One region of the Halomonas sp. A3H3 genome, then DNA from elsewhere that is predicted to be linked to it. Evidence: predicted binding sites of a transcription regulator. Region 1 holds the regulator's gene; each other region holds the start of a gene.
What was found. Region 1 encodes LexA, which represses DNA repair genes until DNA is damaged. Its sites were predicted from a motif close to TACTGTNTANNTANACAGTA; they were not measured.

Region 2: the regulator LexA is predicted to act here: its motif matches at 5,670-5,689, upstream of recN (DNA repair protein RecN).
Region 3: the regulator LexA is predicted to act here: its motif matches at 6,737-6,756, upstream of ruvA (Holliday junction branch migration protein RuvA).

Annotation. Positions count from the first base shown of each region.
Region 1 covers NZ_HG423343.1:4,323,898-4,331,434, reverse strand. The annotation lists gene ppsA (phosphoenolpyruvate synthase) at 1-228, opposite strand, end outside; gene ppsR (posphoenolpyruvate synthetase regulatory kinase/phosphorylase PpsR) at 485-1,318, shown strand; gene HALA3H3_RS19645 (hypoxanthine-guanine phosphoribosyltransferase) at 1,359-1,937, opposite strand; gene nagZ (beta-N-acetylhexosaminidase) at 2,024-3,061, opposite strand; gene HALA3H3_RS19635 (L,D-transpeptidase) at 3,125-3,661, opposite strand; gene HALA3H3_RS19630 (TetR/AcrR family transcriptional regulator) at 3,639-4,331, opposite strand; gene lexA (transcriptional repressor LexA) at 4,599-5,279, shown strand; gene HALA3H3_RS19620 (energy-coupling factor ABC transporter permease) at 5,288-5,959, opposite strand; gene purU (formyltetrahydrofolate deformylase) at 5,984-6,838, opposite strand; gene HALA3H3_RS19610 (ribonuclease J) at 7,069-7,537, shown strand, end outside.
Region 2 covers NZ_HG423343.1:1,404,727-1,412,263, forward strand. The annotation lists gene HALA3H3_RS06100 (ABC transporter ATP-binding protein) at 1-507, shown strand, start outside; gene HALA3H3_RS06105 (DMT family transporter) at 500-1,396, opposite strand; gene dnaJ (molecular chaperone DnaJ) at 1,485-2,627, opposite strand; gene dnaK (molecular chaperone DnaK) at 2,792-4,726, opposite strand; gene grpE (nucleotide exchange factor GrpE) at 4,885-5,526, opposite strand; gene recN (DNA repair protein RecN) at 5,737-7,410, shown strand.
Region 3 covers NZ_HG423343.1:4,603,879-4,611,415, forward strand. The annotation lists gene ybgF (tol-pal system protein YbgF) at 1-191, opposite strand, end outside; gene pal (peptidoglycan-associated lipoprotein Pal) at 272-811, opposite strand; gene tolB (Tol-Pal system beta propeller repeat protein TolB) at 852-2,144, opposite strand; gene tolA (cell envelope integrity protein TolA) at 2,144-3,313, opposite strand; gene tolR (protein TolR) at 3,330-3,767, opposite strand; gene tolQ (protein TolQ) at 3,779-4,474, opposite strand; gene ybgC (tol-pal system-associated acyl-CoA thioesterase) at 4,533-4,946, opposite strand; gene ruvB (Holliday junction branch migration DNA helicase RuvB) at 4,943-5,980, opposite strand; gene ruvA (Holliday junction branch migration protein RuvA) at 6,067-6,675, opposite strand; gene ruvC (crossover junction endodeoxyribonuclease RuvC) at 6,781-7,344, opposite strand.

The DNA of each region.
Region 1 (7,537 bases):
AACGTCATCGACGTCCAGACGGGCCAGGGTGGCATTAATGCGCTCGTTTAATCCTTCGTGGGAGAGAAATTCACGATAAGCGTGGGCGGTGGTGGCAAAACCGCCAGGAACCGTCACGCCAGCACCGGACAGGTTAGAAATCATTTCACCCAGCGAGGCGTTTTTACCACCTACGCGTTCGACGTCCGCCATGCCCAGCTGATCGAACCACAGAATGTACTCTTCCACGTAACCCCCTCGCTCATAGATATCTGCATGACCTTGACGATCATGGATAATTGATTGAGACACCCTAGCACCACGCCAATATATTCGCCATTGGTCTAATAGCGAAGAGAGTGGAGGATTTTTACAACAGCAGGGCTTTTTGGGCTATTTATGTAGTCAGATACATTTGAGCCCGCCAAAACGCCCAATGATGACACGTTGTGCTGACAAACAGCTCGGCTCACAATAGCCGTATCACTCACCCGTGGACTTAGTTATGAAACGTACGGCTTTTTTTATTTCAGATGGTACCGGCATCACGGCGGAAAGTTTAGGACGTAGCTTGCTGGCCCAGTTCAGCGATGTTGAGATCGATATGCAGACCAAGCCCTATATCGATACGTTGGAAAAAGCGCAGGCGTTAGCAGCGATTATTGAGTCGACAGCCAACCGGGATGGTCATCGCCCCATTATCATTGACACCATTGTGGATCAACAAATACGCGACGTTATTCGTAAGGCGTCCGGCTTTAAGGTCGATATTTTTTCCACCTTTCTGGAGCCCTTAGAGCAAGAACTAGAGACCCACTCCTCCTACAGCGTTGGGCGCACTCACTCGATAGGCAGCGATGATGTCTACATGGATCGTATCCACTCCGTCCACTTCGCGCTAGATAATGATGACGGTGCACGCACCCACCAATACGATAAAGCGGATATCATCCTGGTTGGCGTCTCGCGCTGCGGCAAAACACCTACCTCGCTTTATCTGGCGCTGCAGTTTGGCATTCGGGCGGCTAACTACCCGCTGACGGAAGACGATTTAGACGAAGATGGCATGCTGAAGCTACCCAAGGCGCTCGTGCCCCATCGGCAAAAGCTGTTTGGGTTAACCATCGATGCGCGACGCTTGTCGGCAATTCGCAACGAGAGACGCCCCAATAGCCGCTATAGCTCGATGGATCAGTGCCTACAAGAAGTGGAACAGGCCGAGTCGCTCTACCGCACCATGCACATTCCCTTCATCGATGCGACACGCTTCTCGGTGGAGGAGATTTCAACGCGGATGATTGCTGAAACCGGCTTAGCGAGGCGTTTCTCGCCCCGCTAATGTAAAAACTACTACAAAAACTACGCAAGCCCCCAGTGGATTACATGCCTTTGGGGGCAAAAATTCCCGGCGCGTTGCGCCAGTAGCCTTTGTAATCCATACCAAAGCCAAACACATAACGGTCGGCAACTTCCAGGCTGCAGTAGTCGGCTTTCAACCCAGGCACTGCTTTGCGGTTGTGCTGTTTATCGACCAACACCGCTGTGGTAACGCTGGCGGCCTGGGCCTCTTCGCAGTAAGCCAAAATGGCCGCCAGGGTCGCCCCCTCATCCAGGATATCGTCAACAATCACTACGTGACGGCCCGCCATGGGCACTTCAGGGGAAACGCGCCAAAAAAGCTCGCCGCCGCGCAGCTCGTTGCGGTAGCGAGTGGCATGCAAATAATCTACTTCCAACGGAAAGCCCAAGCGGGTAAGCAGATGACCGGTGGTAATCAAGCCACCATTCATTACGCAGTAAAAAACCGGCAGTTTATCGCCTAAATCCCGAGTAATCTCTTCCGCCATACGATCCAGCGCCCGCTCTACCTCTTGCTGAGAAATTAGGCAGTCGGCGTTATCCATCAGCTCACGCATCGAGTCCAGCGACTCTAATGCTTCTTTATCCAACTTTGACATCTACCAACTCCACGGCGGGTTAAAACTTCATTTATTTAAGTAAGAGATTTATTCAGCGCTGGGCTTACTCTGCTTCCGCACTGGGCTTACTCGGCTTCTGCGCTGAACTGGGGCTTATCCGCTAGCGCTTCCAGCTTAGCGTGAGTACGACGCCAACGGCCCAATGCACTCAGCGCATCTAGGTCTGGGCGCGCACGGCTATAGCGCAACTTAGCGGGGCGCTTAGAATTGATTCCGTGGCATGCCTCCATCACTTCAAGCGCGGAGGCTCGGTCATTACATACCAGCAGCATATCGCAGCCTGCTGCCAGCGCTGCCTGGGCACGCGCTTTGGGGTCTCCCGCCTCGTGGGCGCCGGCCATACTCAGGTCATCTGAAAAAATGCAGCCTTTGAAGCCTAGCGATTCCCGCAGCATGCCCAACCAGTTGGGTGAAAAGCCTGCTGGGCGCGTATCAAAAGCACTATAAATAACGTGTGCAGGCATAATCCCATCTAACTGTGAAGCTAACTGGGTAAAGGGCACAAGATCGTGCTGTTTCATCACTTCTAGCGGGCGATCGTCTATCGGCAATGCAACGTGTGAGTCCGCCGCGACACCACCGTGGCCGGGAAAGTGCTTACCCACAGCGGCCATACCGGCATCGTGAAGCCCCTGAATAAATGCATTGCCCAGCTGGGCTACGTGCTGTGGGTCACTGCTGAAACTACGATCACCAATAACGCTGGATAGACCGCTCTCCACATCAAGTACCGGGGCGAAGCTCAGATCCAGACCGCAGGCAGCCATCTCCATCCCTAACAACCAGCCGGCATCTTTAGCTAACGCCAGCCCCTCTCCCTGGGCAGCGCGGTAACACTCGCCGATACGCGCCATGGCAGGCAGGCGTGTTAACCCCTCTTTTATGCGCTGAACGCGACCGCCTTCTTGATCCACGGCAAGCAGTAAATCAGCACGCACACGGCGAATATCGCTGCAGAGCTTGCGAACCTGATAGCCATTTTCAACGTTGCGGGCAAACAAAATTACGCCCCCTACCGTCGGTTCTAGCAGCAAGCGTTTTTCTGCAGCCGTCAATTTTGGGCCTTCAAGGTCAAGCATGACCGGGCCTAACGGTTGAGTCATCGTGATAGGTCCATGAAAAGGGGCGATGATTCTAGACGATCGTCTAGCGGTGTCAAAATCTGATCAGTCAAAGGACTGGCGTCCACCGTGCAACCAAACAGGGGTGCCCGGCAACGCTAACGAAAAGATATAGAGCAAATCACTATTGCGTAAACGAATACAGCCGTGGGACGCAGCAACGCCCATGGGCTCGTCAGGCGGCGTCCCGTGCAGGTAAATATAGCGCCGTTGCGAGTCCACCTGACCACCGCGGTTCACGCCCTTTTCCAAGCCACACAGCCACAGTATGCGGGTCAGAATCCAGTCACGCTCTGGATGCTCTTCGGCGAGTTCGGGCGAAAATGTCTCGCCCGTCCAGCGGCGACCTCGAAACACCGCATTTTCGGGCATATCACCGCCAATGGCCGCGCGCACATAGTGCCACCCGCGAGGGGTTTTACCACTGCCGTTGCGCTCCCCGCTTCCGGCAGCACCGGATGAAATAGAACACTCATGGAGCACTTTTGGCCCTCGCCAACAGCGCAGCAACTGTTCGGTAGTATCAATCTCCAGCCAGATATGTTCCGTTGGAGGTAGCTCAGCTAGCGTAGGAGTTCGCATGTTTTCCTTCTTCTGGCTTGGCACCGTCAAGGGCTATGGGTAACGGCGCATTCATAGCAGCCACCACTACCGGGAGCAATCGCCTGACCAAATCACGCACAGAGACCTGCTCGTGGTAATCCTTCTCCGCGATATCGCGTAGCGCATCGAGGCCAGACAAGGTAAAGATTACCGTGCCGAGCACAAAGTGTAGCCGCCAAAAACGCTCGGCGTCAGGCAGATCCGGCGTTGCTTTGCGCACAAGCTCGGTGAAGCGTGTAAACACATCGCCATACTCTTCCTGGATATAACGTCTTAGATGTCCCTGTGCTTGACTGTAGGCAAGACCCAGCAGGCGCATAAACACTTTCAAACTATTGCGCTCGGCGGGCACCGCGAGAACGGTAGTTGCCATGGTCTCGAGCAGTGTTTCCAGCGGGATAACGCGCCCGGCGTGTTGGCCCTCGAGCTCATCTAGAGCAGTATGAAAGCGCTGACTAAACGGATCCAGGTAGCGGGCAAAAACGGCCTGAATCAAGGCTTTTTTGGAACCAAAATGGTAATTAACAGCGGCTAAGTTAACCCGCGCTTTGCTAGTGATGTTGCGCAGCGAAGTTTCAGCAAAACCCCGCTCTGCAAACAGCACCTCGGCGGTGTCGAGTATACGGGTCACCGTATCAGATTGAGCCATGTCGCTCTCCAGGGAAACAGTTGTTTAAAACATAGCAAAATACTATGCCATAACGTAGGCGGGCTCAACGCTTGATTTATTGACAAAATGTGACGTATTAAATAAGCAGAAACTTAGTTTCAAACGATTAGAAAAATTGCATAGACATCGGCAATAGGCACTGACAAGCCATATACTGGACAGAGGAACATACTGTATACTTAAACACTTATTGATTAAGTCGACATTTAACTTGTTACTGTCTATTCACTATTTATGGAGTCTGGTATGTCGCGTCCGCTAACCGCTCGCCAACAGCACGTGTTTGATTTTATCGTTAAGACCATGGGCGAATTTGGCTACCCTCCTACCCGCGCCGAGATTGCCAAAGCACTTGGCTTCCGCTCACCCAATGCGGCTGAAGAGCACCTGCGCGCGCTGGAACGCAAAGGTGTTATTCGCATTATCCGCAACACCTCTCGCGGCATCCGCCTGCCCAACCAGGAACCTCAAGAAGTCCTGGATAGCGCAGTCACCGCCTTACCCACAACCAACGTGGAAGCCCCACCCACTGGCCTGCCTGTGATCGGGGAAGTAGCTGCCGGCAGCCCCATTTTGGCCGCCGAACATATTGATCGCTACTGCCCGCTACCGGCCGAGTACTTCACTCCCAAAGCTGACTATCTGCTGCGCGTACGCGGCCTTTCCATGAAGGATATTGGCATTTTGGAAGGTGATTTACTGGCGGTTCATCGCACTGACCGGGTTCGCGATGGCCAGATCGTGGTTGCCCGCCTGGACGATGAAGTAACGGTTAAACGCTTCAAACGCCAGGGGCACCAAGTGACGCTGTTTGCAGAGAACCCTGATTTTGCGCCCATTGAAATCGACCTGCGCTCTCAAGCGCTCGATATTGAAGGCGTTGGAGTCGGCGTAATTCGTGGTGGCAACGGCCAGGCACTCGGCTAATAAATCCGCTACTGCAGGTCGATATAGCGGTGGTCATTGAAGGTGGCCACCCAGTTTGGGTGATAGACCAGCAGGATGCTCAGCAGCATGCCAGTAATAAATGCCTCTGAAGGCATTAGCAGTGGTAAAAAACGCGCATACTCCTGGGCGAGATAGATCGCCTCAGGGTCTGTACCCGCGACGATAATCAGCACTACCGCCGCCAAGCCTCCTCCCAGCGTTGCCAGCGCCGCGCCAAAAAAGCCGCAGGCAAACAGAAATACCATCAAGTTATCCGGCAGGCGGCGATCTACCAGCCGCCATACCGTGCCAATAACGGCCGCCGGGACGATCCCGGTAACCAGCACATTTGCCCCCAGCAACATCCACTCATTGCTGCCAATCACCACCATGGCAATGTTGATCAGCACGTTGCTAATCAGCGCTAATGGCGCTTTAAAAACGAGTGTCATCAATACTGTAAAAACAAGGTGTAGCGTTAGCCAATCAACAGCCTGGGCACGAAGCTGCCACATCAGCATCACCGCCAGCGTAGCACCCAGCCAGCGGTGCTGAAGCGCTGAATCCGCTATCAACACCTGCCAGGGCCGCCCCCAAAGCGCCCATGCGATCACTGCTAACGAGAGTAGCCAGGTGAGCAGCAGCGCCCAGGGCGCTAATACACTTTGCGCGAATGACATGGCTGCCTCTCAGGTTGATGAGCGTTAGCTAAATACCACTGTCTTGTTACCGTGCACCAGCACGCGGTCTTCCAAGTGCCAGCGCAAACCGCGAGCGAGCACGGCTTTTTCTACATCACGTCCAAAGCGCACTAAATCCGTGGGTGTATGGCAGTGGCTAACGCGATGGATATCCTGTTCGATGATAGGGCCTGCGTCGAGTTCCTCGGTCACATAGTGGCAGGTAGCGCCAATCAGCTTAACCCCCCGCTGGTAGGCCTGGTGGTAGGGCTTAGCCCCGGCAAAAGAGGGCAAAAAGCTGTGGTGAATATTGATCACTCGCCCCGCATAACGCGCGCACAGCTCAGGGGGCAGTATTTGCATATAGCGCGCCAGCACCACGCAGTCGGCGCGGGCACTGTCGATTTCGGCCTGAACCTTGGCAAACGATGCTTGCTTATTGTCGGGGTCGACCGGTACATGGTGATAAGGAATACCGTACCACTCCGTCAGCGAACGCATATCATCATGGTTGGAGATAACCCCGACAATGTCGCAATCCAGTTCCCCCGCCTGCCAGCGGTAAAGTAGATCTACCAAGCAATGTGACTCCCGCGACACCATCAGCACTACGCGCCTACGCTGCTGGGTATCCACCAGCGACCACTGCATATTGAATTCGCTGGCTATCGGTTCAAATGCCGCGCTCAGCGCTTCCGCCGACATACCTACCGAATCCGCCAGAATTTCGTAGCGCATAAAAAAGCAGCCGGTTTCTAAATCGGAGTGCTGGCTGGCTTCGGTAATGGAGCCGCCCTGCTGGGCAATAAAGCTCGATACCCGTGCAACAATACCCACCCGGTCAGGACAGGAAACTACTAAACGATAATAATGAGACATGTGAGCTACTCTTGACCTATTGCTAAGTTAATTATGACAAACCAGCGGCTTAGGTCGCATAGTGTATCGGAAGGCCATGGATGATTGTTAGCTGCCCCTGCCTTCCCGTATAGTTAAGTCACTACTTTTTAGGTTTTTCATAACAGATGCATTCACCACGCGTTCAAATTCGTCCCCGTCGTCGTCCACCGCTGCGCATGTTGCCGCTGGGGGGATGCGGTGAGATTGGAATGAATCTAACGCTATACGGCTATGACGATCACTGGATAGCCGTGGACTGCGGCATGATGATCCGCCAGGATCTTCCCAACTCGCCACTGCAGGTACCCAATCTTGATACGCCGAAAGCACTAGAGATCGTGCCCAAAGCGCTATTTATCACCCATGGTCACGAAGACCACATTGGTGCCGCAGCCTGGCTATGGCCGATGTGGAACTGCCCCATTTACGCCACCCCGCTGGCGGCAGGCCTGTTGCGGCTAAAATTTGCCGAGCATCAGCTTAGCAGTGCGGCTATCCATGTCATTGAACCTGGCGAGGCCCTAGAGAGCGGGCCATTCACGCTGCGCTATTTACTTTTAACCCACTCCATTCCCGAAAGCTGTGCGCTAATAATGATGGCCGGTGGCTATCGCGTTTTACATACCGGCGACTGGAAACTCGATCCTGAACCGATTATCGGCACGCCGATCAGTGCAG
Region 2 (7,537 bases), 2.9 Mb from region 1:
GCCGTGCTGACGGTATATGAATCAGTGCTTTTGGCACGTATGCAGGGGCGCGGATTAAAAGTGCAGCCTGAGGATTTAGCGCAGGTTGATCGCGCGCTGGAGGAGCTCAGCATTACGGCCCTTGGCGAACGGGATATTGGCGACCTTAGCGGCGGGCAGCGCCAGTTGGTCAGCGCTGCCCAGGCCCTGGTGCAAGAGCCCGAGATTCTGATGCTGGATGAGCCCACCTCGGCACTCGATTTGAACCGCCAGATCAGCCTGCTGACGGTGCTGCGCCGGTTAGCCGATGAGCGCCAGATGCTGATTCTGGTGGCGCTCCATGACCTGGGGCATGCACTACGTTTCGCCGATGCCGCCATGATGCTCGAAAATGGCCGCTTGATCGCCTGCGGCTCCACTGCTGAAGTGATTACCCCTGCGCTGCTACGTCAGGTTTATCGGGTATCTACGCGCATCGAGTCCTGCTCGAAAGGCCAGCCGCAGCTTATCGTCGAAGCCGCTATCTAGCCCTTTGCCTAAGCCGCCGCCCTTCCATCGCCGCTAGCGCTACCCCACTTAACATCAGCGGTAGCGCTAGCAGGAAGCCGCTGGAGACCGGTATTCCAAACAGCACCCAATCGGCGAGCACAGGCCACACCAGGGCAATATATTCAAAAGGTGCCAAACGCGACGCCTCGGCGTAGCGTAGAGCTAATGTCATCGCGATATGCGCAGCACCGCCAAACAGACCCGAGAGCACCAACAACGAAAACTCTACCCGGTTGAGTGCTGCCCAGCCCAGTGGGAGCGTTGCCAGCCCGGCTAGCGCGGCCACCAAAATAAAGTAGAAGGCGATTGAAGCCGCTGTCTCGGTGCGTGAAATACGCCTGACGGTTAATAAAGCACCTGCCGTTAGCAGCGCACCCAACGCCCCTAGCGCATACCCGGCCACTTGGCCGTTACTGGAACTGGCATTGAGCCCAGGCAAAATCAGCACGGCCACCCCGGCAAGCGCCAGCACCACACCACCCGCGCGATTAAGCGAGCAGCGCTCCCCCAGCAGCAGAACACCACCAATCGCCATAAAGACCGGGGTAAGCTGAGCGAGCAATGTTGCCTCGGCCACTGGCAACAGCGCCACCGCGGCAAAGGAGGCAAACATTGCCGCCGCCCCCATCCCAGAGCGCAGCGCATGCCCCAGCGGACGGCGCGTAGCCAGCCCACGGGGAAACTCCCGCCGCAGCAAAAGGAAAACGACGATAGGCAGCAGCGCAAACAGCGAGCGGTAAAACACCGACTGCCCCACAGGCACTTCGTCACTGACTGCCTTAATACACACCAGCATCCCGGTAAACAGGGCGCCTGACAGTATCCGCAGCAAAATACCCATGGTGGGCCGTTCTTCAAGGTGATCCATTGCGTGCAGCATTTCCTAAACAGCAAAAACCCCCGGTGAACCGAGGGTTTTTGGACTAAACACCTAACTGCTTACTATTATCTCAGACTTACGGCTTCATATCTTCAAAGAAGCTTTTCACGCTGTCAAAGAAGCCGGTTTTCTTCGGCGAGTGGTTGTGGCTATTGCTGTCGTCGAAGCTTTGTTGCAGCTTGCGCAACAGATCGCGCTGCTCGTCGTTAAGCTTCACCGGTGTTTCCACTACCACCTTGCACAGCAGGTCGCCGGGCATACCACCGCGCACGGGCTTCACGCCTTTACCGCGCAGGCGGAACAGCTTGCCTGTTTGGGTTTCCGGCGGAATCTTCAGCTTCACGCGGCCATCTAGCGTCGGCACTTCAAGCTCGCCACCTAGCGCTGCATCAACAAAGTTGATCGGCACATCGCACTGCAGGTGCTTGCCGTCACGCTGGAAGATGTGGTGCGGCTTGATCGCCACCTGCACATACAGATCCCCTGGCGGGCCACCGTTCACGCCGCTTTCGCCTTCGCCATTCAAGCGAATACGGTCGCCGGTATCCACACCGGGCGGAATCTTAACGGACAGCGTGCGCGTCTCACGTACACGGCCTTCGCCATTACACTTATGGCACGGCACTTTAATGTGCTGGCCAGAGCCATGACAGGTCGGACAAGTCTGCTGCACGGCAAAGAAGCCTTGCTGCATACGTACTTGACCGTGACCGTGGCAGGTAGGGCACGTCTCTTTAGAAGAGCCGGGCTCAGCGCCGCCGCCATCACAACGATCACACTCGATATGCCGCGGCACACGAATGTCCACCGTGGTACCTGAAACGGCGTTTTCCAAATCCAGCTCTAGGTTATAACGCAGGTCGGAACCGCGTGCCGGGGCATTGGGGCCACGGCGGCGACCGCCACCTCCGCCAAAAATATCGCCAAACACATCGCCGAAAATGTCGCTGAAATCACCAGCGCCAGCACCGCCGAAACCGCCGCCACCTTGGCCATCAACGCCCGCATGGCCGAACTGGTCATAAGCAGCGCGTTTTTCGCCGTCGCTAAGCACTTCATACGCTTCGGACACTTCGCGGAATTTTTCCGCGGAGGTGGTATCGTCCGGGTTTCGATCAGGGTGGAATTTTTGCGCCAGACGGCGATAGGCCTTCTTGATCTCTTTCTGATCGGCCCCTTTTTCGACACCCAGGACTTCGTAATAATCGCGTTTGGACATAGGCCCTACGCCTCCTGGTTAGCTACGCACTCAACTGCACATTTAGCTATGTATTCAACTGTATATTTAACTACGTGATACTTAACTACGTGCGTCTTGGCCGCGGAAACAGCAACGCGGGAGTAAGCTCCCGCGTCACCGCTTTCCTTGGCAGAAAGAGGATGTTACTGCTTTTTCTGATCGTCGTTGACTTCTTCGTACTCGGCGTCAACTACGTCTTCTTCCGGCTTGGTGCCCGCGTTTTCGGCACCTTCACCGCCCTCTTGCTGCGCCGCTTCGGCCTGCTCGGCGTACATCTTCTGGGCTAGCTGGCCAGAGGCTTCGGTCAGTGCATCCAGTTTCTTCTGAATGTTATCGACGTCGTCACCTTTAACCGCTTCTTCCAGCTCGCTGATGGCCGTTTCAATCGCCTGCTTCTCGTCGTCAGTCGCTTTGTCGCCAGCTTCTTCCAACGTTTTGCGCGTAGCGTGAATCATACCGTCAGCTTGGTTACGCAGCTGCACCAGCTCTTCGAACTTTTTGTCCTCTTCGGCGTGAGCTTCGGCATCACGTACCATTTGCTCGACTTCTTCCTCGGACAGACCGCTAGACGCCTTGATGACAATCGACTGCTCTTTGCCAGTGGCCTTGTCTTTTGCCGATACGTTCAGAATACCGTTGGCATCCAAGTCGAAGGCGACTTCGATCTGCGGCACACCGCGCGGTGCAGGCGGAATGTCAGCAAGATCAAAACGACCCAGCGACTTATTCTGCGACACTTGCTTGCGCTCACCCTGCACGGCGTGAATGGTCACCGCCGTTTGGTTGTCATCCGCCGTTGAGAAGGTTTGTGTCTTCTTGGTCGGGATGGTGGTGTTCTTTTCGATCAGCGGCGTCATCACGCCACCCAGGGTTTCGATACCCAGGGTAAGCGGGGTAACGTCGAGCAGCAGAACGTCTTTAACGTCGCCACCCAGTACGCCGCCCTGAATCGCGGCACCAACGGCAACCGCTTCGTCCGGGTTAACGTCTTTACGTGCTTCTTTGCCGAAGAAGTCAGCGGCTTTCTTCTGCACCATCGGCATACGTGTCTGGCCACCGACCAGGATCACTTCGTCGATTTCAGAGGCAGATAGGCCTGCATCTTTCAGGGCCATTTTGCACGGCTCGAGCGAGCGCTGAACCAGCTCTTCGACCAGTGACTCCAGCTTGGCACGAGTCACCTTAACGTTAAGGTGTTTCGGGCCAGTGTTGTCGGCGGTGATGTAAGGCAGGTTCACATCGGTCTGCTGAGCGCTAGACAGCTCAATTTTGGCTTTTTCGGCAGCTTCTTTCAGACGCTGCATGGCCAGGTTGTCGCCAGACAGATCAATGCCGCTGTCAGACTTGAACTGGTCTACCAGGTAGTTGATCAGCGCCAAGTCAAAGTCTTCGCCGCCCAAGAAGGTATCACCGTTGGTGGCCAACACTTCAAACTGGGTTTCGCCGTCGACATCGGCAATTTCGATGATCGAGATATCGAAGGTGCCGCCACCCAGGTCGTAGACCGCGATGGTTTTGTCGCCGCGGGATTTGTCCATACCGTAGGCCAGTGCGGCAGCGGTCGGCTCGTTAATAATGCGCTTAACGTCCAGACCGGCAATGCGGCCGGCGTCTTTGGTCGCCTGACGCTGGCTGTCGTTGAAGTAGGCCGGTACGGTAATGACCGCTTCGGTGACTGCTTCGCCCAGGTAGTCTTCGGCAGTCTTCTTCATTTTCTTCAGCACTTCCGCGCTTACCTGCGGCGGTGCCATTTTTTTGCCTTTTACTTCAACCCAGGCATCACCGTTATCAGCTTCACTGATTTTGTACGGCACCATCTTGATGTCTTTCTGGACAACGTCGTCTTTAAAGCGACGGCCAATTAGACGCTTGATGGCGTACAGGGTGTTTTCTGGGTTAGTAACGGCCTGACGTTTAGCCGCCTGACCTACCAGCGTTTCACCATCATCGGTGTAGGCGATGATAGAAGGCGTCGTACGACCGCCTTCGGCGTTTTCGATAACTTTAGCGCTGTCACCATCGAGCACGGCCACACAAGAGTTAGTGGTGCCCAGGTCGATACCAATTATACGTCCCATAGCAATACCTCGAATTCGGTTGTTACAAAACTGAAAATTTAGTTTTTAAAGCTTGTCTGCGGGTTTCCCCGCGGGGTTGCCCTTTATTTGGGGGCCGCCGCTGACATTTCAAGGGCTTTTTTTCACACACTTTTTTCAAACTCTGTGCCGCCAGTGGCTTAATCGGCTTTTTTACTCACTACAACCATCGCTGGGCGCACCAAGCGTCCATTGAGTAAATAACCTTTCTGCATAACGTCCATCACGGTGTTCGGATCGAGATCCGGGTTAGGCACCATGGTCATGGCTTCGTGCACTTGCGGGTCGAAGGGCTCACCATGGGGTTCAATGCTTTCAACGCCGAACTTGTTGAGTACATCCAGCTGCATTTTCAAGGTCATGGAGACACCTTCACGGTGAACTTCCGATGCACCCTCTTCCATGGTCTCAAGCGCTTTTTCCAGGCTATCCACCACTGGCAGCAGCTCTTTAACGAACTTCTCCAGGGCAAACTTGCGGGCTTTTTCCGCTTCCTGCTCCGCACGACGGCGCACGTTTTGCGCTTCAGCGGCGGCGCGAAGGGCTTGATCCTTGGCTTCGGCCAAGCTCTGCTCTAACTCACCTACTTGGGCTGCCAGCATTTCCGCTTCCGGGTTGTCGACGCTGTCTTCTAGCGCCTCTTCGTCATTGATCAATCCTTCCAGTTCGCCCTCCATCAAGCGCTCTTCAGCAACCTTCTCAGCTGCTTGCTCGGCGCCATCGGCGTCTTGCTCGTGGCGGGCCAGCTCATCGTCCATTGGTGTTTGCGGTTCTTTCGCCATGTTGTGCTCCTAAAAAGTAGAGCGCGGCCACGCGGGCGGCGCGCAAAGAAGTAAGCTTTAAGTCACTAGCTTTGACTGATCATGCACGCTATATGGGGGCCATAAATTCCATCTCAAGAGGTGCATTGAAGTGAGTTATTAACTACTGTATAAATCAACAACTATTGGATAAGTATCCAGCTTCTATGCTGTACCGCCTCAGGAGGCGCCATGCTTACTCAGCTAGCTATTCAAGATTTCGCCATTGTCGATCACTTGGAACTCGACTTGACCGGCGGTATGACCGCGATTACCGGGGAAACCGGCGCGGGCAAATCGATCCTGTTAGGCGCCCTTGGGCTCTGCCTGGGTGAGCGTGCCGACGCCGGAAGCGTGCGTCACGGCCGCGAGCGTACGGATCTCTCCGCGCGTTTCGACATTCAGCACCTGCCCGCCGCCGTCGAGTGGCTAACGGCGCGGGAGCTCCCCGCTGAGGAATGCTTGCTGCGCCGTGTGGTCACCGCCAACGGCCGTTCCAAAGCCTGGATTAACGGCCAACCCGCGACTATCTCGGATCTAAAATCCCTCGGCGAGCAGCTGATTCAAATTCATGGACAGCATGCTCACCATGCGCTGATGCGCGAAGAGACCCACCTTGCCCTGCTGGACGATTACGCAGGCCTAAACGATGCCACCACTCAATTAGCCGAAACGTTCCGCGAGTGGCGCAGTGCGCGTCGGCAGTTGAAGAAGCTAAGCGAAGAAGGCAGTGAAGTTGAGGCCAAACGGCAGTTGCTGCGTTACCAAGTAGAAGAGCTGGATCAGCTCGGTTTAGCGGAAGGTGAATTAGCCACGTTAGAGGAAGAGCAGCACACCCTGGCTCACGCGGAAGAGACCCTGCGCGAAACCCAGTTTGCTGCCGACTGCTGCGCCAGCGACGAGGGCGGCGCACTCTCTTTGCTCAACCAAGCGTTTGCCCACTTAAGCGCCCTGCCAGGTAGCGACAAAGGCACCCTGGCGAACACGCTTGCCATGCTGAGCGATGCGCGCATTCAAGTGGAAGAGGCCTCCAGCGAGCTTAATCGCCTCGCCAGCACCACCGAATTAGACCCTGAGCGGCTCGCCTGGGTTGAAGAACGAATGACCGACGTACACCGGATTGCCCGCAAGCATCACGTTGCTCCTGATGAGCTATGCGCCCTGCATGCTGACCTACAGCGGGAAGTCGCGCAGTTAGAAGAGGGTGGCAATGACCTGGAGGCACTCAGTGCGCGGGTCGTCGAGCTACGCGAAGACTATCGCCAAGAGGCGAAAAAACTCAGCGAGAGCCGTCAAAAAGCCGCGCTTCGCTTGGGCAAAGAGGTGCAGCAGCAACTGGGCTTTTTGGCCATGGGCAAAGCCCGTTTTGAAGTGGAGGTCACCGCTAAAGACGCGCCCTCCCCTGAAGGTCTCGATCGCGTGCAGTTTTTGATTAGCGCCAACCCCGGCCAACCCGCTCGCCCATTGACCAAAGTCGCCTCCGGCGGTGAATTGTCGCGGATTAGCCTGGCGATTCAAGTGGTCGCGGCGACGCACTCAACCGTGCCCAGCCTGGTGTTTGACGAAGTGGATGTGGGTATCTCGGGGGCCACCGCAGAGATCGTTGGCCAACTGCTGCGCAAACTGGGCGAAAACGGCCAGGTCATGACCGTGACCCACCTACCCCAGGTGGCAGCACAGGCGCACCAGCACCTGCATATCGAGAAACAGGCGAAGCGCGATACAACGCTGACCCAGATGGCGCTACTCGACGAACAGGGCCGCATCAGCGAACTGGCGCGCATGCTGGGCGGCGTCACGCTTTCTGACCAAACCCTCGCCCACGCTCGGGAGATGCTGCACGCCAGCCAACGCCCGCCGCACTGATTGAGCGGGCGCCCTGCGCCGTTTCTGTGCATTTCTATAGCGCACAGCTATACAGCACATCTGCACATAGCAAAACAAACGCCCCTGATCCACTTGGCGAATCCAGTTAACAGCTTCTGCTAACCAG
Region 3 (7,537 bases), 280 kb from region 1:
AACAATACCAGGTTACCGCTGGACGCTTCCTGGCGCTGCGTTTGCTGGTAAAAGCTGCTGTTGGAAGAGTTGGAAAGATCTTGAACGAGCGGCTGTTGAGCGGTGGCCGTTAGGGGCAATACGGACAGCGGGAGCACTATGGCTCCCGCACCGCACAGCCTCTCAACGTAACGCTTGAGACTGTGATTCATGATGACTCCGTAGACGTAAACGGCGTGCGATAAGCCGCACGCCGAATTCATCAGTGGTTAAGCATTCAATCGTTAAATGCTCAGTAGTTAAATACAACACGGCGGTTCTGAGCGTAAGCGCTCTCGTCTTGGCCATTGACAGCCGGACGCTCTTCACCATAGCTAACCACGCTCATTTGTGAAGGAGAGACGCCCTGAATATTCAAGAAGCGTTCTACCGCATTCGCACGACGCTCCCCTAGCGCCATGTTGTATTCACGGGTACCGCGTTCATCAGTATGCCCGTGGAGTACCACTTGAGCGTTCGGGTTAGCACGCAGATAGCGCGCATGAGCCATTACCACGGATTCGTACTCGCTCTTAATTGTATCGCGGTCGTAATCGAAATAGATGGTGCGTACTTCTGGGATGCGTGAATCAGCCTGCTGACCAGCGCCTGAACCAGAGGTGGAACCATACTGACTACCCGTGCCTGTACCCGAGGTGCTAGACCCAGTCGCGCTGCCATCCTGGCTACCGTACGAGTCACCGTCTTGGGTTCCGCCGGTGCTGGAACAGCCAGCGATTACCACGATAGATAGCGCTGCTGCTAATGAGCGAGCCAACGGTTTAAGTTGCATAATCAGACTCCTTGCCTGAAAACTGAAATTTTGATGTTAATCAATTTAAGAAGGGTGACCAAGCTGGATCACGAACATCGCCTTGTGCTGACGGCAGCCTGAATGAAGAGCGACCATCGGCAGAAACAGCACTTAGTACCCCACTGTTACCCTGCTGGGTAGCGAAGATTACCATGGTCCCGTTCGGCGCAACACTAGGAGATTCATCTCTTGTTGATTCACTCAATACCACTAAGCGGTCACCGCTTAGGTCTTGCCTTGCTACTTGATAACCACGGCTAGAGCGATGGATCAAGAATATTTGCTCGCCATCCGGCGAGAAGCGGCCACGCGCATTATAATTACCGGTAAATGTCAGGCGCTGGGACTCTCCGCCACCCAGTGTATATTGATAGAGCTGGGGGCCGCCGCTACGATCAGAGGTAAACAACAGGCTGCGTCCATCCGGCGCCCAAGCGGGCTCCGTATCAATACTGTTGTTATTGGTAATGCGCTCTACTGAACGGTTGGCAACATCCATAATGTAAATTTCAGGCTGGCCATCTTTAGACAGTGACATGGCGATACGCCGCCCATCCGGTGACCATGCTGGCGCGCCGTTAATGCCATCGAAGGAGGTCGCCTGCACGCGCTGGCCCGTCGCCACATCCTGGATATAGATCGCCGGACGCTCAGTCTCAAAGGAGACATAGGCGAGCTTGGTGCCGTCGGGCGACCACGCCGGTGACATGATCGGTTCATCAGAGGTCAACACCTGCTCACTACGGCGACCATCGGCGTCTGCAACGTACAGACCAAACTGCATATCGTCACCGATACCTTGGGCCGTGACATAAGCAATTTTGGTGGAGAACGCGCCGCGGATATCAGTAATCTCTTCAAAAATTTGATCGCTGATATAGTGTGCAGCACCGCGCAGGTCATTTCCCCTCACTGTCACGGTTTCACCGATCATTCGACGCTGACCACTGATATCCATCAGTTCAAACTGTAGTTCAAAGCCACCGTCAGTTTGTTCTGCCTGGCCGACGACCAGATAGCGCACGTCCAGCGAACGCCAGGTACCGAACTGCACATCGTCAGATTGGCTAGGCTGCTCAAACATAGCGCTGCGCGCCAAGGGGGCAAAATAGCCACTGCGTTCAAGGTCATCTTGAACAATCTGTGCTACATCTTCGGGAAGGCCGTCTGAACCGGCGAATGGCACGACACCAATCGGCAGCGCTTGATCGCTGCCCCGCGTGATCTCAATGGTTAAGTTAGCACTTGCCACACTGCTAAAAGTGAACAGCAAGCACAATAACCAAAATTTCTTTAACACTTGAGTTTGCATCAACGGACTCCCCCTGGGGAAAAGTTCAAAGTGATATTGCGTCGGATTTCACGCTGTTGATCTTCTGATAATTGTAGTAGCTCAGAAAACGGTGCCGCTTGCTCAACCGCCTGAATAATGGATTGATCAAAGGCACTATCGCCACTCGATGATGTTACGTTTACTAATAATACCTCCCCCGAAGGCCCCAGACGCACATTGACAGAAGCCCGCATACTATCACTTGATCCACCAGGAATTATCCAGGCTTGTTCAATAGCTCGTTTCATTATGTTGCTGAAATTATTTGCAGCCTGCTCAGCCTGCTGGGCATTGGCAGCTGCTTCGGCCTCACCGTCCAGTTGGCGCTGCATAGCCGCCTCGGCAGCTTCTGCGGCTTGGCGTTGGCGCTCAGCTTCTGCTTCACGACGCTGCTGCTCTTCGGCTTCACGCTGACGCTGTGCTTCGGCCTCTCGCTCTCGCTGAGCCTCCTCTTGCTCACGCAATCGCTGTTCTTCAGCTTCGCGTTGGCGTTCAGCCTCCTCCGCTTCACGGCGCTGCTGCTCTTCAGCTTCGCGCTGACGCTCGGCTTCTTCCGCTTCACGGCGCTGCTGTTCTTCGGCTTCGCGCTGGCGTTCTGCTTCTGCCTCTTCGCGTTGCTGCTGCTCGGCGGCTTCCTGCTGGCGTTGTGCCTCTTCCACTTCACGCTGGCGCTTTGCGGCAGCTTCCGCTTCGGCTTCACGTTCAGCCGCTTCAGCAGCCTGCCGTTCGGCCTGCTCAGCCGCTTCTTCAGCTCTACGTTGGGCCTCAGCTTCCGCAGCCGCACGTGCTTCTTCTAGCGCCTGCGCCTCGGCTTCCGCCGCCTGTTGGGCGGCTTCTTCTGCGGCTTGCTGCTCGGCTGCGGCCTGCTGTTCACTAGCTGAAGGCTCTTCCGGTGCATCAGGCTCGGTGGGGGCTTCAGCAGGCGCATTCATCGCCGCCTGCTCTTCCGTTGCTTGCTGCGCCTGGTCAGTAAAGGTTTCGGTGCTTACCAGCGTTGCCTGTACGATCGAGGAGCTGTCAGGTTCTGCGTCTCGATTAGGCAGGCTGATCAAGCTAAACGCTACAATCGCTACGTGCACACCTATCGCCAGAACAGTCGGCCACTTATAGCCGACGTCTTGAGGATCGCGCGGGGATTTCAGTGCCATGTGCTGCGCCTTGCCCTTACCCATCTTTTGACGGCTCAGATAGCAGCCCCACATTAGCCACGCCAGCGCCTTGCAGAGTGCTCATCAAGACGACAATCTGACCGTAGGCCACATTACGGTCGCCGCGTACCATTACCGGTGTGCCTGGGCGACGCTCTATAATCGTTGTCACTCGTGAGGACATCTCATCCAGCGACACCGACGTGGAGTCTTCCCCAAGCGTGATGAAGTACCCACCGTCGCTATCAACCGAGATAATGATCGGATCATTATCCTCCTGGATATCAATGGGCTGAGAGGTGACTTGCGGCAACTCAACTTGTACGCCCTGGGTCAACATGGGCGCGGTGATCATAAAGACCACCAGCAGTACCAGCATGATGTCAATGAAAGGGACGACGTTAATCTCCGCCATTGGCTTGCTTTTGCCGCTACGATTGAATGGTCCTTGCATGGCTCTCTCCCTTAGCTGGCGCTCGGTTTGCCGTCACGACCTTGCAAATTGCGGTGCAGGATAGCGTGAAACTCTTCGGCAAAGTCTTCATATTTGCCCAGCAGGCGAGAAGACGAGTTGGATAGGCGGTTATAGAAAATCACCGCTGGAATCGCCGCAAATAGACCCATGGCTGTGGCAATGAGCGCTTCAGCAATCCAGGGAGCCACCGTAGCAAGGGTCGCTTGCTGAGTCAGTGATAGTGCCTGAAACGACCCCATGATGCCCCATACAGTGCCGAACAAGCCGATATAGGGGCTAGCTGAGGCTACCGTGGCAAGAAACACTAAATGCTGGGTTAAGCGATCCTCTTCCCGAGACCACGCTACGCGCATGCTACGCTGAACGCCTTCCAGCACGGTATCCGGGTCACGGGTTTTAGGCATCAAACGGTTAAATTCACGAAAACCAGCTTGAAAAATATGCTCGGCGCCGTGGCGCGGGTCATCGGCAGGAATCTCACGATAGAGTTCGTTTAAGTCGACACCTGACCAAAAAGACTCCTCAAATTGGTTGTACTCTTTCTTGGCGCGGCCCAGCGCAATACTGCGCTGAAAAATCACTACCCAAGAGAGGATCGACCCCACCAGTAGCAGCAGCATTACCAGTTGCACTACAGTACTGGCATTCATTATCAAATGGGGAATGGACATGGTGTTATCGTTCACAGGTGCCCTCATCAATCTATTAGGGTCGGGATTGCCGACGCAGTGAGTGACCTCTTGGTTAAGAGGCCTGGGTCAAAACTTTAAGCGATGCTGGCCATGCTTTTGGCCGTAAACGTTCGGTGCTCAAGCAGGCTATCTCGACTGTGGCAGAGCATAGGAGTTCCTCATTACGCCAAACCTGCTGTTCAAATGTCATCCGACAGCGCCCAACGTTGGTAACGTGAGCACTAATTTCCAACGCGTCATCCAAGTAAGCCGGTTTCGCGTAGTGACAGGCCAAGCGGTATACCACTAGCTGTGTACCTTCGTCTAGCAGCGTTTGCTGATTCAGGCCCAACTGGCGGAGCCATTCACTACGCGCACGCTCCATAAACTTCAAGTAGTTAACGTAGTAGACAATGCCGCCTGCGTCAGTATCTTCCATATAAACGCGCAGCGGCAGTCGATAACCTTCTCTTGTGCAGCTACTCACGGACGGCGCTCTCCCTCCATATCGGTTGCCTGTTCGTGGGGCACGCGCTCAAAGTGCAGCCACGCCTGGCGGGTGGCCACCCGGCCGCGGGGAGTGCGCATCATCAAGCCCTGCTGAATAAGATAGGGCTCAATAACGTCTTCGATCGTGTCACGTTCTTCACTGATCGCCGCGGCGAGTGAGTCAATACCCACCGGCCCACCGTCAAATTTATCGATCATGGCCAGCAGTAGCCGCCGATCCATATGATCCAAGCCGTGGTGATCCACATTAAGCATATTGAGAGCCGCATCAGCCATGGCGACATCGACGACGCCGTTACCTTTCATTTCGGCGTAATCTCGCACCCGGCGTAGCAGTCGGTTGGCAATTCGCGGCGTGCCCCTTGAACGCCTGGCCACTTCAATGGCGCCATCATGGCTGGTTTCAACTCCTAACAAGCGCGCTGAACGCGAGACAATTTCTGTTAGCTCTTCCAGGTTATAAAACTCAAGCCGCTGCACGATACCAAATCGGTCACGCAGCGGGGAGGTCAATAATCCTGCCCGGGTCGTGGCGCCCACCAGGGTGAAGCGGGGAAGATCCAGTTTAATCGAACGTGCCGCAGGCCCTTCGCCAATCATAATATCGAGCTGAAAATCTTCCATGGCCGGGTAGAGCACTTCTTCGACCACCGGTGACAGGCGATGAATTTCATCGATAAAAAGTACATCGCCAGGCTCTAAATTAGTCAGCATGGCGGCTAGATCGCCTGCCCGCTCGAGTACCGGCCCGGAAGTCGACTTCATACCGACGCCCATCTCGGTGGCAATAATATGCGCAAGGGTCGTTTTACCTAACCCTGGGGGGCCAAATACCAGAGTGTGATCCAGGCTCTCTTCACGCAGCCGCGCGGCGCCGATAAAGATTTCCAGTTGTTCACGCACACGCGGCTGGCCAATATAGTCATCCAGCCGCTTGGGGCGAATCGCGTAATCAATGCGCCCCTCCCCCTGTTCAGGCTCAGCGGCGATCAGCCGATCGTGTTCTAACATAGGTGCTCTTCTTTATGGCGATTCAAAAGGTCTATTCACAAAGGTCTATCCACTACCCACAATTTCGTACTCACACCGCTGCCTGCTTAGCCACCCATGCGCTGGGTGAGCGCGGCTTTAATCAGCGCTTCGGTAGACTGATTGGGGTCGATATCGGCGAGCATTTTCGACGCCTCAGTCAGTTTATACCCCAAGCTAACTAACGCGGCTTCCGCATCGGCAAGACTATCGCGGGTAGAAGCACGGCCATTGGTGGCTTCAAGGGGCAGTAGCGCGTCGCTGCCATCTTCCCACTCGGGAAAACGGTCGCGCATTTCAATAATCAGCCGCTCTGCGGTTTTCTTACCCACTCCTGGCAGGGTTGTCAGCGCTTTGCTGTCGTCATCACGGACGCAGCGCATAAAGGCGTCTTCGTCCATACCCGACAGGATGGCGAGTGCAAGCTTGGGCCCTACGCCATTGACCTTGATCAAGGCGCGGAACAGAGCACGTTCATGCTCACGGCCGAAGCCATAGAGTAAGTGGGCATCATCACGAATGGTTAAATGGGTGAATAATGAGACGCTCTCGTTAATCGCAGGAAGTGCGACCAGCGTATTCATTGAGGTTTCCAGTTCGTAACCTACGCCATGAACGTCGATTACAATCCAGGGAGGTTGCTTTGCCACTAGCTGACCACTCAGACGTCCAATCATAAATACGCTCGCACCGGAATGAAAAAAATAGAGTGAAAAACAGGTGATTACTATAAAGCGACTCTGTACAGGTGACCAGTAGTTCAGCCAGCGGTACAGCGGGAATTAAAGCCGCCAGCGTCCAGTTGAGCGACGGCGGCCCCGAGATGGCGCAGCGGGCAAGCCATGGCTGCTAAACACAGAGCCGTTATAAGCATGGGCTAACGCAATGGCTAACGCGTCGGCTGCATCGGCCTGGGGAGTATCAGAGAGCTGCAGAATGGCGGTCACCATATGCTGCACCTGCTCTTTGTCCGCGCCGCCCTGGCCGGTCACCGCCTGCTTGATCTGCCGCGCGGCGTACTCGGCAAGGCTCAAGCCATGATTGGCCATACACACCATTGCCGCCCCCCGAGCCTGGCCAAGCTTCAGCGCTGAATCGGGATTTTTGGCCATAAATACCCGTTCAATGGCCACCTGGGAGGGTCGATGCAGGCCGACGACTTCGCTAAGACCGGCGTAAATTTGCGCCAAGCGCTGCTCCAAGGCCCCTTCTGCCGTGCGGATACAGCCACTCGCTACGTAGCAGGGTTTAACGCCAATAATATCGATCACCCCGTAACCGGTTACCCGGGAGCCAGGGTCTATGCCCAAAATGCGAATGGGTACGACGGGCTTTTGCTCTTCCATGGCGTCGATACTCGTGTGACTAGAACAATCGAGTAGGAAGGGGAGTCGCCTCCCCTGTCCTCTCACACCACCGGGCATACGGTTCCGTACCACGGCGGTTCATGCAGAACGTTTAAGCCATCTTACCGTATCCAGTACCGAGATCAGTCCCTGGTCATAAAACCATTTCCTCGGCAGGGCCTGATTCATGTGC